DNA from 3 places in the Ruminiclostridium papyrosolvens DSM 2782 genome. Region 3 is predicted to be linked to each of the others. Evidence: predicted binding sites of a transcription regulator. Region 3 holds the regulator's gene; each other region holds the start of a gene.
What was found. Region 3 encodes HrcA, which represses chaperone genes, less so after heat shock. Its sites were predicted from a motif close to TGTTAGCACTCNNNNNNNNNGAGTGCTAACA; they were not measured.
Positions count from the first base shown of each region.

Region 1: a site for HrcA is predicted at 1,862-1,892, ahead of groES (co-chaperone GroES). Genes of this name have one in related genera too.
Region 2: a site for HrcA is predicted at 2,038-2,068, ahead of htpG (molecular chaperone HtpG). Genes of this name have one in related genera too.

Region 1 is NZ_CP119677.1:493,204-497,430, reverse strand. Features, by position in the region: gene groL (chaperonin GroEL) at 1-1,520, opposite strand, end outside; gene groES (co-chaperone GroES) at 1,542-1,826, opposite strand; gene P0092_RS02225 (tetratricopeptide repeat protein) at 2,042-3,460, opposite strand; gene hisIE (bifunctional phosphoribosyl-AMP cyclohydrolase/phosphoribosyl-ATP diphosphatase HisIE) at 3,461-4,096, opposite strand; gene hisF (imidazole glycerol phosphate synthase subunit HisF) at 4,176-4,227, opposite strand, start outside.
Region 2 is NZ_CP119677.1:1,738,809-1,743,035, reverse strand. Features, by position in the region: gene P0092_RS07770 (AMP-binding protein) at 1-4, shown strand, start outside; gene htpG (molecular chaperone HtpG) at 64-1,968, opposite strand; gene P0092_RS07760 (SpoVR family protein) at 2,092-3,480, opposite strand; gene yhbH (sporulation protein YhbH) at 3,517-4,227, opposite strand, start outside.
Region 3 is NZ_CP119677.1:2,801,147-2,805,373, forward strand. Features, by position in the region: gene dnaK (molecular chaperone DnaK) at 1-517, opposite strand, end outside; gene grpE (nucleotide exchange factor GrpE) at 575-1,171, opposite strand; gene hrcA (heat-inducible transcriptional repressor HrcA) at 1,199-2,245, opposite strand; gene P0092_RS12450 (DUF7847 domain-containing protein) at 2,434-3,303, opposite strand; gene P0092_RS12455 (aminotransferase class IV) at 3,332-4,171, opposite strand.

The DNA.
Region 1 (4,227 bases), 2.3 Mb from region 3:
GCCGCATTTTGGAGAGCTGATCTTGTAACCTTTGCAGGATCAACTATTCCGCTTTCAATCATATTTATATATTTTTCGTTAAGTGCATCGAATCCGATATCCTTTTCGCTTGCCTTAATCTTATCAACTATTACTGATCCTTCAAGACCTGCATTTGCTGCTATCTGTCTTACAGGTTCTTCAAGTGCTCTTAATATAATCTGAACGCCTGTCTTTTCGTCACCGGAAGTTGTTTCAAGTAATTTAGCAACTTCAGGAATAACGTTAATCAACGCTGTTCCACCGCCGGCTACTATACCTTCTTCAACTGCTGCTCTTGTTGCAGCCAGAGCATCTTCAATTCTCAATTTCTTTTCTTTCATTTCAGTTTCAGTTGCAGCACCAACCTGAATTACAGCTACACCGCCTGAAAGCTTTGCAAGTCTTTCCTGAAGTTTTTCTCTGTCAAAGTCTGATGTAGTATCTTCAATCTGAGTCTTGATGGAGTTAATTCTGGTCTTAATGTCTTCTGCTTTTCCTGCACCATCAACCACTATTGTATTTTCTTTTTGTATAATTACCTGTCTTGCTTTACCAAGCTGAGCTATCTGAGTTTCTTTAAGGTCAAGACCCAATTCTTCAGTTATAACTTCTCCGCCTGTTAATATTGCTATATCCTGAAGCATAGCTTTTCTTCTGTCACCGAATCCAGGTGCCTTAACAGCTACACAAGTAAAGGTTCCTCTTAATTTGTTCAGGATAAGAGTTGTAAGTGCTTCTCCTTCCATGTCTTCTGCAATTATGAGAAGCTTCTTTCCTTGCTGAACAATTTGTTCAAGTATTGGAAGTATATCCTGAATGTTTGTTATTTTCTTGTCAGTTATAAGGATATATGGATCATCCAAAACTGCTTCCATCTTATCTGTATCAGTAACCATGTAAGCTGACAGGTATCCTCTGTCGAACTGCATACCTTCAACTACTTCAAGGTTTGTTCCCATAGTCTTTGATTCTTCTACAGTGATAACTCCGTCATTTGTTACTTTTTCCATTGCATCAGCAATAAGAGTTCCTATTAATTCCTCATTTGCGGAAATAGTTGCAACTCTTGCGATGTCTTCCTTACCTTTGATTTTACGGCTGTTTGCCTTGATTCCTGCAACAGCTGTATCAACAGCCTTCTGCAAACCTTTCTTTAAAATCATTGGGTTTGCTCCTGCTGCAACGTTCTTCATACCTTCTCTAATTATTGCCTGTGCAAGTAAAGTTGCTGTAGTAGTACCGTCACCGGCTACATCGTTTGTCTTTGTAGCAACTTCTTTAACAAGCTGTGCACCCATATTTTCAAACTTGTCTTCAAGTTCAACTTCTTTTGCTATAGTAACACCATCGTTTGTTATTAATGGTGAGCCGAATTTCTTATCTAAAACAACATTTCTTCCCTTTGGTCCAAGGGTAACTTTTACTGTGTCAGCTAATTGATTAACACCTTTTTCAAGTGCGCGTCTAGCTTCTTCGCCAAATTTTATTTCCTTTGCCATTTCTCTTACCTCCCGTTATAATTATTCAACAATTGCGAGGATATCGCTCTGCTTCAATATTGTATATTCCTGACCGTCAAATTTTACTTCTGTTCCTGAATATTTGCTGGTAAGTACTCTGTCTCCAACTTTAACTTCCATCTTAATTTCTTTGCCATCTACAACTGTTCCAGGTCCTACTGCAACAACCTCTGCTACCTGTGGCTTTTCCTTTGCACTTCCCGGTAATACTATTCCACTTTTAGTAGTTTCTTCGCTCTCAAGCATTTTAATAACTACTCTATCGCCTAATGGTTTTATCTTCATTGTTTTACCTCCTTGAATATTTAATGCTTGTAAACTGTTAGCACTCACTATCATCGAGTGCTAATCACATTTATAATATTATATATTGAATAAAATATTATCAAACGCTTTATAATCATGAATTAAGCAATATTTTGCCATTTAGTCCATTCATGGTTTTATTGCTAATTATTTCTTCCATTTACTCTATTTTATTAATATTATCAGTTTTTATCCTAATAATTTATTTTTTTGAGTAACTTATTAAACGCAATAGAAGAAATTCCATACTTTTGTATTAATTCCTCTTTTTCCAAATCAATAAAATTCTCTTTGCAATAGATGTATTCAATTACAGCAGAAAGACCTACTATATCTTTTTCACTCTCTATCAAAAGTTCGCCTGTATGATATATTATGTTATACAATATTTGTATTATTTCCTTTTCGTATTCAGGAACATACATTATTTCCTTATGCAGTACAACACACTCAACTACAGAATTATACTTTTTTGGAACCTTTCTGATAGTTCTCTGCCTTGGTTTCGAGGCATTTTCAAATATTTCTAAATACCTGAAGGGACTATACATGTAATCTTCAGGCTCCCCGATTATTCTGAATATTTCCTTATATTCATCCAAAACAGACACTTCCGAAGTATCTTCCTTTAAAATTTCACTGACCCTTTTAATCCAATCCGAAAAATCTGTATCCAACGTTTTAATTGTTTGCAGATTATTAATAATCGGGTTTGCCTTCTCATAATTTTTTGATGCTATATATCCTATAAGCAGCAAAGAACATACGAATAAGTCGCTGTACTCAACAATATATGTTTCCAGCAATTGAATCAATTCATCTATTTTATTAAATATTATTAAAGTAGTTGCAATACATAAAAGGTCCTTCCTGTTATATATACTTCTAAATGGAAGGATCTTTAATAATTTTTCTACCCGGGAATATTTCCGGGAGCCATATAAGTTATATATTTTAAGGCTGTTAGCCCAAATGTCTTCACTATATATATTTGTAACTGTGGCAATAAAATTTGATGCACGTTTATAATTCTGCTGTTCTATAAGTATAAGTACCAGCAGATTACGTGCATCGGTGTTCATAGGGTTAAATCCTATTGCCTTATATAGTTCTCTTACCGCCTCGCCGGTTTTGTTATTTAAAAGGCTTTTTTTAGCATTTTTTAAGCTAGTTTGAGACAACTTTAAAAATCTGTTGTCTACGGAAATGTTATTATACAGTTTTAAATAAAATATCATTTCTGAAACTTCTTCGCTGAATTCGCCATCACTGTCAAAATAAATATACTTTTCAAAGTATTCGGCTGATTTTTTCATATCACCAAGCTCAAAGCTGTTACAACCCATACCGAAATAACAATCATACATTGTAGGGTTATAGTGTAAAAGTATATCCATGAATATCCTGTTGGCTTCTTTGGGCCTTTGCATTTCAGAAAGAAAGCATGCTATGTTAAATTTATACTCCATATTCTCAGGACTTAGCTCAGCCGCTTTTATCAGATGTTTGTAGGCTTCGTTTATGTTCCTTTTGTTGGCGCAACGCAGTCCCTTATAGAAATAAAATTCCGGATTGTTCCGATATTCATCGATGCTTAATAAATTATTTTTCACTTATCTTCTTCCTTTTAATTCTCCGTATATGTCTTCAAGAGTGAGGCCTCTCTCTACAAGTAATACCATAAGATGGTACATTAAATCCGATACTTCGTATCTAATCTCTTCTTTTGATTTGTTTTTTGCCGCAATGATAACCTCGGCAGCCTCTTCTCCTACTTTTTTCAATATCTTATCTAAACCTTTTGTAAACAGATAATTAGTATATGAACCTTCTTTAGGATTAACATTTCTGTCTACTATTACGTTGTAAACTTCATGAAGAATTGCTGCAGTTGGCTTCTCTTCTTCATTTTCTTTCCATTCTCCGTCAACCATTGTTCTGTAAAAGCATGACTTGTTTCCTGTATGGCAAGCAGCATCAATCTGTTCAGCCTCTATCAAAATTGTGTCTCCGTCACAGTCCAGCTTTATTGACTTAACAAGCTGAAAATGGCCTGATGTCTCACCTTTTAGCCAAAGCTTACTGCGGCTGCGGCTGTAATAATGAACCTTTCCTGTTTCTATTGTCTTGTCAAAGGCTTCCTCATTCATATAAGCTACCATCAGAACCTCTTTTGTTTTAGTATCCTGAGTAACTACCGGAACAAGACCTTTCTCATCAAATTTAACTGAACTTTTTAAGTTATTCATTATTGAACGCCTCCATACACTCATTTATTTATCATATCAAAAATTTTTTGTTTGTACAGCTTTTAAACGTTTTTATTTTTTAAAGTCTGGTTTCTATACCATTATTTTTTAAGTAACCTTTTAAATCACGG
Region 2 (4,227 bases), 1.1 Mb from region 3:
ATAGGCTTTATAAAAACCCGGATGGCCATTAAGTGCCCTCCGGGTTTTTGCTTACTTTTTATATTAAAGAACTTTCATCAATATTTCATTACTTCTCTGTATAAATTTCGCCATAGCCTCAGGCCCTAAAGTCTGGTGACTCATCATGGCTAAATCATATATGTGTTCGCTTACCAGCTTCACATCTTCTTTTCTTTCATCCTTTTCCTTTAAATCCAGCAATGCTTTTACGAGTTTATTTGAAGAATTCAAAACGAGAGTCTGTTCTTTCGGGAACATGTGTCCCATATCCATTCCCCCGAACATTTTACTCATTTCCTGCATTCTTCTGGACTGCTCTGACAGCAGTACTACCGCCGGTATAGTTTCATTTTTCAAGGATTCAACCTGTATTTTTAGTTTTTCATCATTTACTGTTTCCTTGAACAAACCTTCCAGATAGCTGACATCAGCTTCAGGAATACCTGTGTTCTCCTGCTTCATACTCTCTGAAATATCAGCATCAATTCTGTTAAACTGTAAGCCTGTACCTTTGCTTTCAAGGAGAGACATAAAGTGATTGTCTATCATGTTTGAAAGTATTACCGCTTCCATTCCGTTTTCATTAAACAGCTTTATATACTGAGCCTGCTGATTTTCATCTGATACGTAGAATACTTTATTTTCATGCTTGTCCTTGTTGTTTTCAAGATATTCCTTTAGAGTAGTGTATCCGCCCTTAGTTGACTTGAATATAAGGACATCCTTAACTCTGTCATAGAATTTTTCTTCACGTAAACAGCCGTATTTTACAAACGGGTTTATGTCATCCCAGTATTTATTATAGCTTTCACGGTCGTTCTCAAATATAGATGTAAGCTTGTCTGCAACCTTCTTTGTTATGTGTGTGGAAATCTTGTTAACATAACCATCGTTCTGTAAGAAGCTTCTGGAAACATTCAAAGGTAAATCAGGACAATCCAGTACACCCTTTAATAACAGCAAGAATTCAGGAATTACTTCCTTTATATTGTCAGCAACAAATACCTGATTGTAATAAAGCTTTATCTGCCCTTCGTTAGTCTCAAATTCATGTTTGAGCTTAGGGAAATAAAGTATACCTTTCAGGTTAAAGGGGTAATCCATATTTAAGTGTATCCAGAAAAGCGGCTCATTAAAGTCATGGAATACTTTTGAATAGAACTTCTTATAATCTTCGTCTGTGCAGTCTTTTGGATTTTTCAGCCAAAGAGGTTGTGTATCATTTAAAGGCTCGGGCTTTTTAGGCTCAGTAACTTCCTTTTCGTCACCTTCTTTTTCCTCTTCTTTAGTTTCCTCTTTCTTCTCTTCTACCTTTGCAGCATCCTCAAGATATAATTCATATGGCAGGAAGGCAAAGTATTTCTCAAGGGTAGTTCTCATTGTGTATTCTTCAGTGAATTCCAAGCTGTCATCAGATAAATAGAGAGTTATTGTTGTTCCCCTCTCACTCTTGTCGGAATCTGACATTTCAAATTCTGTTCCGCCATCACTTACCCATCTTACAGCAGCCGCATCTTTCTGGTATGAAAGTGTGTCAATCTGGACACGCTGTGACACCATGAATGCCGAATAGAATCCCAGACCAAAGTGACCTATAATTTGTCCGTCATCTGACTTGTCCTTATATTTTTCAAGAAAATCGACTGCTCCTGAAAAAGCAATCTGATTTATATATTTTTTTACTTCTTCCTCAGTCATTCCCAATCCGTTATCTATTACTTTTATGGTCTTATCATTTTTATTGACAATGACCTTTATTTCGAACTTATTACCTTCGGGCAGTTCGGCTTCTCCCATTACATCAAGTTTTTTCATTTTACTAATGGCATCACTTGCATTTGACACTAGTTCTCTTATAAATATGTCCTTTTCAGAGTACAACCACTTTTTAATAATTGGAAATATGTTTTCTGTATTTATTGAAATACTTCCGCTTTCGTGTTTCATAATATTACCTCCACTTCATTTTTTACACTATTAATAATATAACCCGAATGGAGTAAAGTTTCAAGTATTTTTTAGCACTCAATTAACAAGAGTGCTAACAGTTTTTCTAAATGTGGCTCTATCTCAAGTGTACAGGGATATTCTTTTCATTTCATCGCATGCTATATTTTTCATTTTTTCTTCCAGATGTGTAGTCAGTACAACTTTACCCTTCCACAGATCTACAAGGTGTTTAAGAGTTTCATACGCGTAGCTTAATTCCAGTTCACGGCCGTCGAATTCGTGTTCAAGGAACAAAGTATTCTCCTTTGGGCTCCATTCGGTGACTTTTATTGTTGGGACACTTCCAATACCAACTGTATTACACAAAGTATCTCTTACCATTTTCCACCCCTCATCATCTGAAACTTCAGAAATCATATATTCGTTTCCCGTGGATATATATTCAAAGAGATTCATTTCACTGCACAATTCCTGAGTCAGGTATCTTCTTATAAAAGATTGGTCTCTCTCATTTTCCCTTACCTCGAATATCTTGTCTTTTCCCTGTGTATTGTATAGGTTCTCAATAATTTTAAATCCTATGAAATATGGATTTATACTTGATTTTAATGGCCTGATTACCTCATTGTGTTTTCTTAAAAACTCAAAATGCATATTTTGAGGAAGTTCAAGCTTGTTTAATATGGTGTAATGCCAGAAACTTGCCCAGCCCTCATTCATTATTTTTGTTTCTATCTGTGGAATAAAGTACAGGGCTTCTTCTCTTACAATAGAAAGTATATCCTTTTCCCAGTCCTGCAAACGCCCATATTCTGCAACAAAACTGAGTATGTCTTCCTGAGGCTCCTCAGGTATTTTTATTTCCTGGTTGCCGGCCTCAGTATCGTACTTCATTTCTCTTCTGGAATACCTGTCAAGATTGGGAAAATCAGACTTATGCTCAATCAAAGCAGATTTTGACTCTTCTTTCTCCCTTTTGTTATTGCGGTAGTCAATTATCCTTTCCGTTTGCAGTTTTACTGCATGTGCGGCATTAAGTATCTTTTCAACTTTTGCATAACCAATACTGGGGTCAGAGATATAGTCACGTATCCTGTTGGCATGATTTTTAAAGGTTTCAACTGCATACTCAGCCTTTGTTCCTTTATTGAATAGCCTGTTATTTTTAAAAAAATCATTATGTGCATATACATGTGCTATTGTTAGTATCTGAATTAGAAGTGAATTATCCTTCATCAGGTAGGCAATACACGGGTTGGAGTTTATAACCATTTCATACGGAAGTCCTGTAAGATTATATTTATGCAGTGTTTTAATCCTCTCATAGGATTTACCGTAACTCCAGTGCGGATAGTGGGATGGCATCCCTACGTATGATTCATATCCTATCATATCTTCATAATTTATTATTTCAAACTCCTGATTATAGAAGTTCAATCCACTCTCCACCGCTATTTTTTCTATACGCTCATTCCAGTATTCCAGCTCCTTTAGACTAAAATCCGCCATAAGCTTTTATTCCTCCCGATTTATTTAATATTTAAGCTAATTCAATATTGCCTTCTCGTCCCTGTCGCTTGCTTTATCAAGGAGCTTTTTAAGTGCCGGAAGGACATCTTCTTTTTTGTTAATATTTATAGCTGCAAAATTCTTGCTTTTAATCTTGGTCTGAAATTCGTTTTTAATGGTACTGCCTATATTGTAATAACCGGGTACTATTTCTCCATAGCCAAACAGGTTACATACCTCACAAAGCTTGTTAGCACTTTCTACAGCTCTTTTATTATCTTCAGACCAATTGTCCCCGTCGCTGCAGTGGAAAGCATAAATGTTCCAGTTGGCAGGACTGTATCTTTCCGCAATTATTTCTAAAGCTTTATCATACCCGCTGCTGATGTAGGTTCCACCGGACTCACCCCGGTGGAAAAACTCTCTTTCGTTCACTTCCTTTGCTGTTGTTGTGTGAGCTATAAAAACTACATCCACGTTTGCATATTTTAATCTTAGGAATTGATACAAAAGGAAATAAAAACTTCTTGCCAGATATTTTTTTGTTTGATCCATTGAACCCGAAACATCCATAATGCACAGCACAACTGCATTATAATCCCTTTTGTTTTCCTCCTTGATTCTGTAATACCTTAAATCTTCCTCTATGAAAGGAAATCTTTCTTCCCCTGACTCCTTATCATATGTGGCTTCCTCTCCATCTTCAGACCTTTTTGCGGCTTGTTTGCGCTTTATTTTTTCAATGAC
Region 3 (4,227 bases):
CTCCACCTAAGTCATAAACCATTATTTTCTGGTCATGCTCTTTGTCAAGACCGTATGCCAAAGCTGCTGCTGTAGGCTCGTTTATAATTCTGAGAACTTCCAATCCGGCAATTTTACCGGCATCCTTTGTTGCTTGTCTTTGAGCATCACTAAAGTAAGCAGGAACAGTAATAACCGCCTGAGTTATTGTCTCCCCAAGATATGCTTCTGCATCGGACTTAAGCTTTTGAAGTACCATTGAAGATATTTCCTGTGGTGAATATTTCTTACCATCTATATCAACCTTATGGTCAGTTCCCATCTCTCTCTTTATTGAAATTATTGTTCTTTCAGGATTTGTGATAGATTGTCTTTTTGCAACTTGCCCTATCATACGTTCACCTGTTTTTGAAAATGCTACAACAGAAGGGGTAGTTCTATTTCCTTCCGGATTTGCAATAACAACAGGCTCGCCGCCTTCCATAACTGCCACACATGAATTTGTGGTACCTAAATCTATACCAATTACTTTTGACATAAATAATACCCTCCTTAATATATTTGTTCATCGTTTTTTTATTTTAAAACTACTGTGTTAGTTTACTACCTTTACCATACTATGTCTGATTACTTTGCCCTTCATTGTATAACCCTTCTGAAATTCCTCAACCACAATATTTTCGCCAATTTCATCATCCGTTACATGCATTACTGCATTGTGGAGTTCAGGGTCAAATGAATTATTAACTGCCTCTATTGCTTCTACTCCCAACTTGTCGAGACAATCCTTCAACTGTCTCATAACCATTTCAACGCCTTCCTTCAGTGGATTGTTTTCCATGTTCTCTGCAGCTTTCAAAGCTCTCTCGAGGTTATCTACTACCGGCAGGAAGGAATCTACTGTGTCTATTGCTATATCAAGGCTAAGAGCTTCCTTTTCCTTGATTGTTCTTTTTTTATAATTGTCAAACTCGGCTGCTGTACGTTGAACCATATTTTTGAATTCTTCACATTGTTTAGACTTTTCTTCCAATTTTGCTTTTAAGTCCTCAATTTCCGTATTTACTGCTTCGTCCTCCTTCACATCAGAAGTCTCTGATATCTCCGGATTTTCTACTCCTTTGTTGATTTCTTCAGAATTCATTTCCTTAGTGTTTTGTTTTTCATCCTTAGGATGTTTTTCTTTTTTCATTGCCTGAATACTACCTCCTTATTTATACTATCCATTATCCAGAAGTTTAAGAATCTCCTGATTGATTTTATTCCTTATATAATTCATAGATGACACAACCTTTGAGTACTCCATTCTGGTTGGCCCGATAATTCCTATTGTTCCTATTACATGATTACCTACAGTATAGGATGCAGTAACCAAACTGCAATCTTTTATGCCTTCTATAGCATTCTCATTTCCTATGTGAATAATTATCTCATTGTTTTTATTCGAATTATTAGTAAGAAGGTCAGATACAAACTTCTTTTCATCCAGTATATTCAAAAACTCCTTTGCCTTATCAACTTCCTTGAACTCCGGAAAATTCAGAATATTTGTTGCCCCATCAAGATATACTTCCGGCTTATCAATTGTCTTAATCAAATCCTCTATCCCGTCTAGGATTGGTTTAATTAATCCATAAGGCAATGAATTCAGTTTTTCAAACTTTTCATTTAATATGTCCGATTTGAGCATTTCCAAAGTAAATCCCTTTAACTGCTCGTTTAGCATATTTGAAATCTGAATTAAGAAATCAGGTGTAACACTCTCAGGAATTCTTATCAGATTATTTCTTACAACGTTAGCATCCGTAACAATAATCACCAATGCTTTCCCAGGCTCTATAGGTACTACCTGAACAGCTTTTAATACACTCTGTTTCATATGAGGTGTTATGGCCATAGATGTATATTTGGTAAATCTTGACATAACCGCGGATGCATTCCTTATGAGCTGACTAAGTTCGTTTATACGAATATTCATATCACTTCGGATTTTCTCTATCTCACTATCAGTTAATTCATTTATCTTCATCAGCTGGTCAACATAAAGCCTGTACCCTTTATCGGAAGGAACTCTGCCTGCCGATGTATATGGCTGTTCCAAAAGACCCATTTCTTCAAGATCAGCCATTTCATTTCTAATTGTAGCCGAACTCAAACCAAGTTCATGCTTCTTGGCAATAGTTCTGGAGCCTACAGGTTCAGCAGAATATATATAATCATCTATAATTGCTTGAAGTATTTTCAATTTTCTATCGTCAAGTAGCATTATAATCACCTCTCTTGTTAGCACTCTTTAATGTTGAGTGCTAATTATATACTAAAAATAACATTAGCATATTTGTTTGTCAAGTATTTTTCTTGTAATATTCGGTATTATTTTAAAATTTAAAAGACCCTGCACAGAATATCTACATTCCGAAACAAGGTCTTTTTAGTAATTGAAACAGCTATTCTTTAAAATCCGCTGTTCATTTGCTTGTAGTATTCTTCACAAGCATATTTCCCTGATTTTTCACGATAAATTTCAAAGAAAAATACAATTGATATAAATTCAGCAAGATATGATACTATGGACGAAACAGCTCCTCCAATAATAGGAATCCATCCAACTACCATTCCTATTATTGTTCCTGCTATTGTTCCCAATAAAGATATAAGGATGCTCATTCCTAATATGGTCCAGAAACTGCCTGCTACATAACGGAATGAATTTTTCAATCCTGTCATTATATCCGTATCTTCTACACAAACTGATGTAAACCACATAGAAGTGTATACCGCAAGTGCTATACAAGCAGCAATAAATGCTAATGTAAACAGCACTATCAATATTGCACCTGCAACACTTGAAACTGCTGTTACTATTACAATTGCAATTGCAATAAGTATAAGATATACTACTACCATTCCTATCCACATAGCAATTTTTAATAAACCGTAAAGTACAAATCTTCCGATATACTTAGTCATGGAATTTGTCATATCACTAAGTGTTGAAATGCCTGTCTCATACTTTTTATTTATCATTCCGTATGTTGCAGGATAAACCAAAATAGATAAAACCAGAGTCAAAAACGTTGAAACTATCATACTTATAATCATTGTTGGCCCATATAAGCTGAGGAACATATGGTATGTTGGCATAAACTGTCCGTTATTGTCCAGCATCTGACTAAATATCTGTTCAAAATTCTTAATATTAAATAGAAATCCTAAGGAACCCACACCCATAACCATACTCGGTATTGCCATAGCTACCAGTAATGGAATGGTAATTATAAAGTTCTTAAACGTAAACTTAAACGCATTTTCAAGGTATCTCATACCCAACCTCCCAAATTAATGTAATCTTCTATTTCTCATTGCAATTGCCTTGAATATATGCCGATATAAGACTGTTATAACCTCCCATGACATTTTTGGTTACAACATTCTCAGACGAATTCAATACACACTCGTCTATTGTTTTTAACGGCATTGCATTAATAGATGTACCGGTTATAAACACAGCATCAAAATTAGTTAACTGGTCAACACCAATCAATGTTTCTATTACTTCATATCCTAGTTTTACACAAACATCAATTATATATTGCCTCGTAATACCTTTCAATATATATTCTTCGGGAGATGTATATATTTTGTCACCTTTTACAAAAAAAACATTGGACTTTCCGCCCTCTGTTATTTTATCGTTGTCATCTACCAAAAGCACTTCAAAAGCATTATTTTCTTCTGAGACCCGCTTAATTTCTGCCTTATATGAAGTATTTATCATTTTGATATTTGGATTGTTTCTCTTGAGCTTGACTGTACAACACTTTACACCTCTAGCATATTCCTCTTGTGAAGGATAATAGAACTTATTTATATGCAGAAGCGTAATCTGCTCTTTTTCATAAAGTAGAACCAGTACTTTTACGTTACAGTTTTCTAAGCCATTCAACTTACATATTTGGGTAATTTGAGCCCTTAAATCCTTTTTTGATATTTCCAAATCATTTTGGGTCTTGTGTACAGAATTTTTTAGACGTGTAAAGTGATCATCAAAAAATAACGGAATCCCTTTTATTATACGAATAACTTCATAGCAAGCCGTATACTTTTCTTCTGAATAATTATTCAGCGCTTCAGCATACAAGGTTTCTCCGTTTATAATACACTTTGTACCTATGTTATCTTCAAATGTCATTTTTTTGCCCCTTTTGATATTGAATTAAGAATGTAATACTATTATATTTTTCCAAT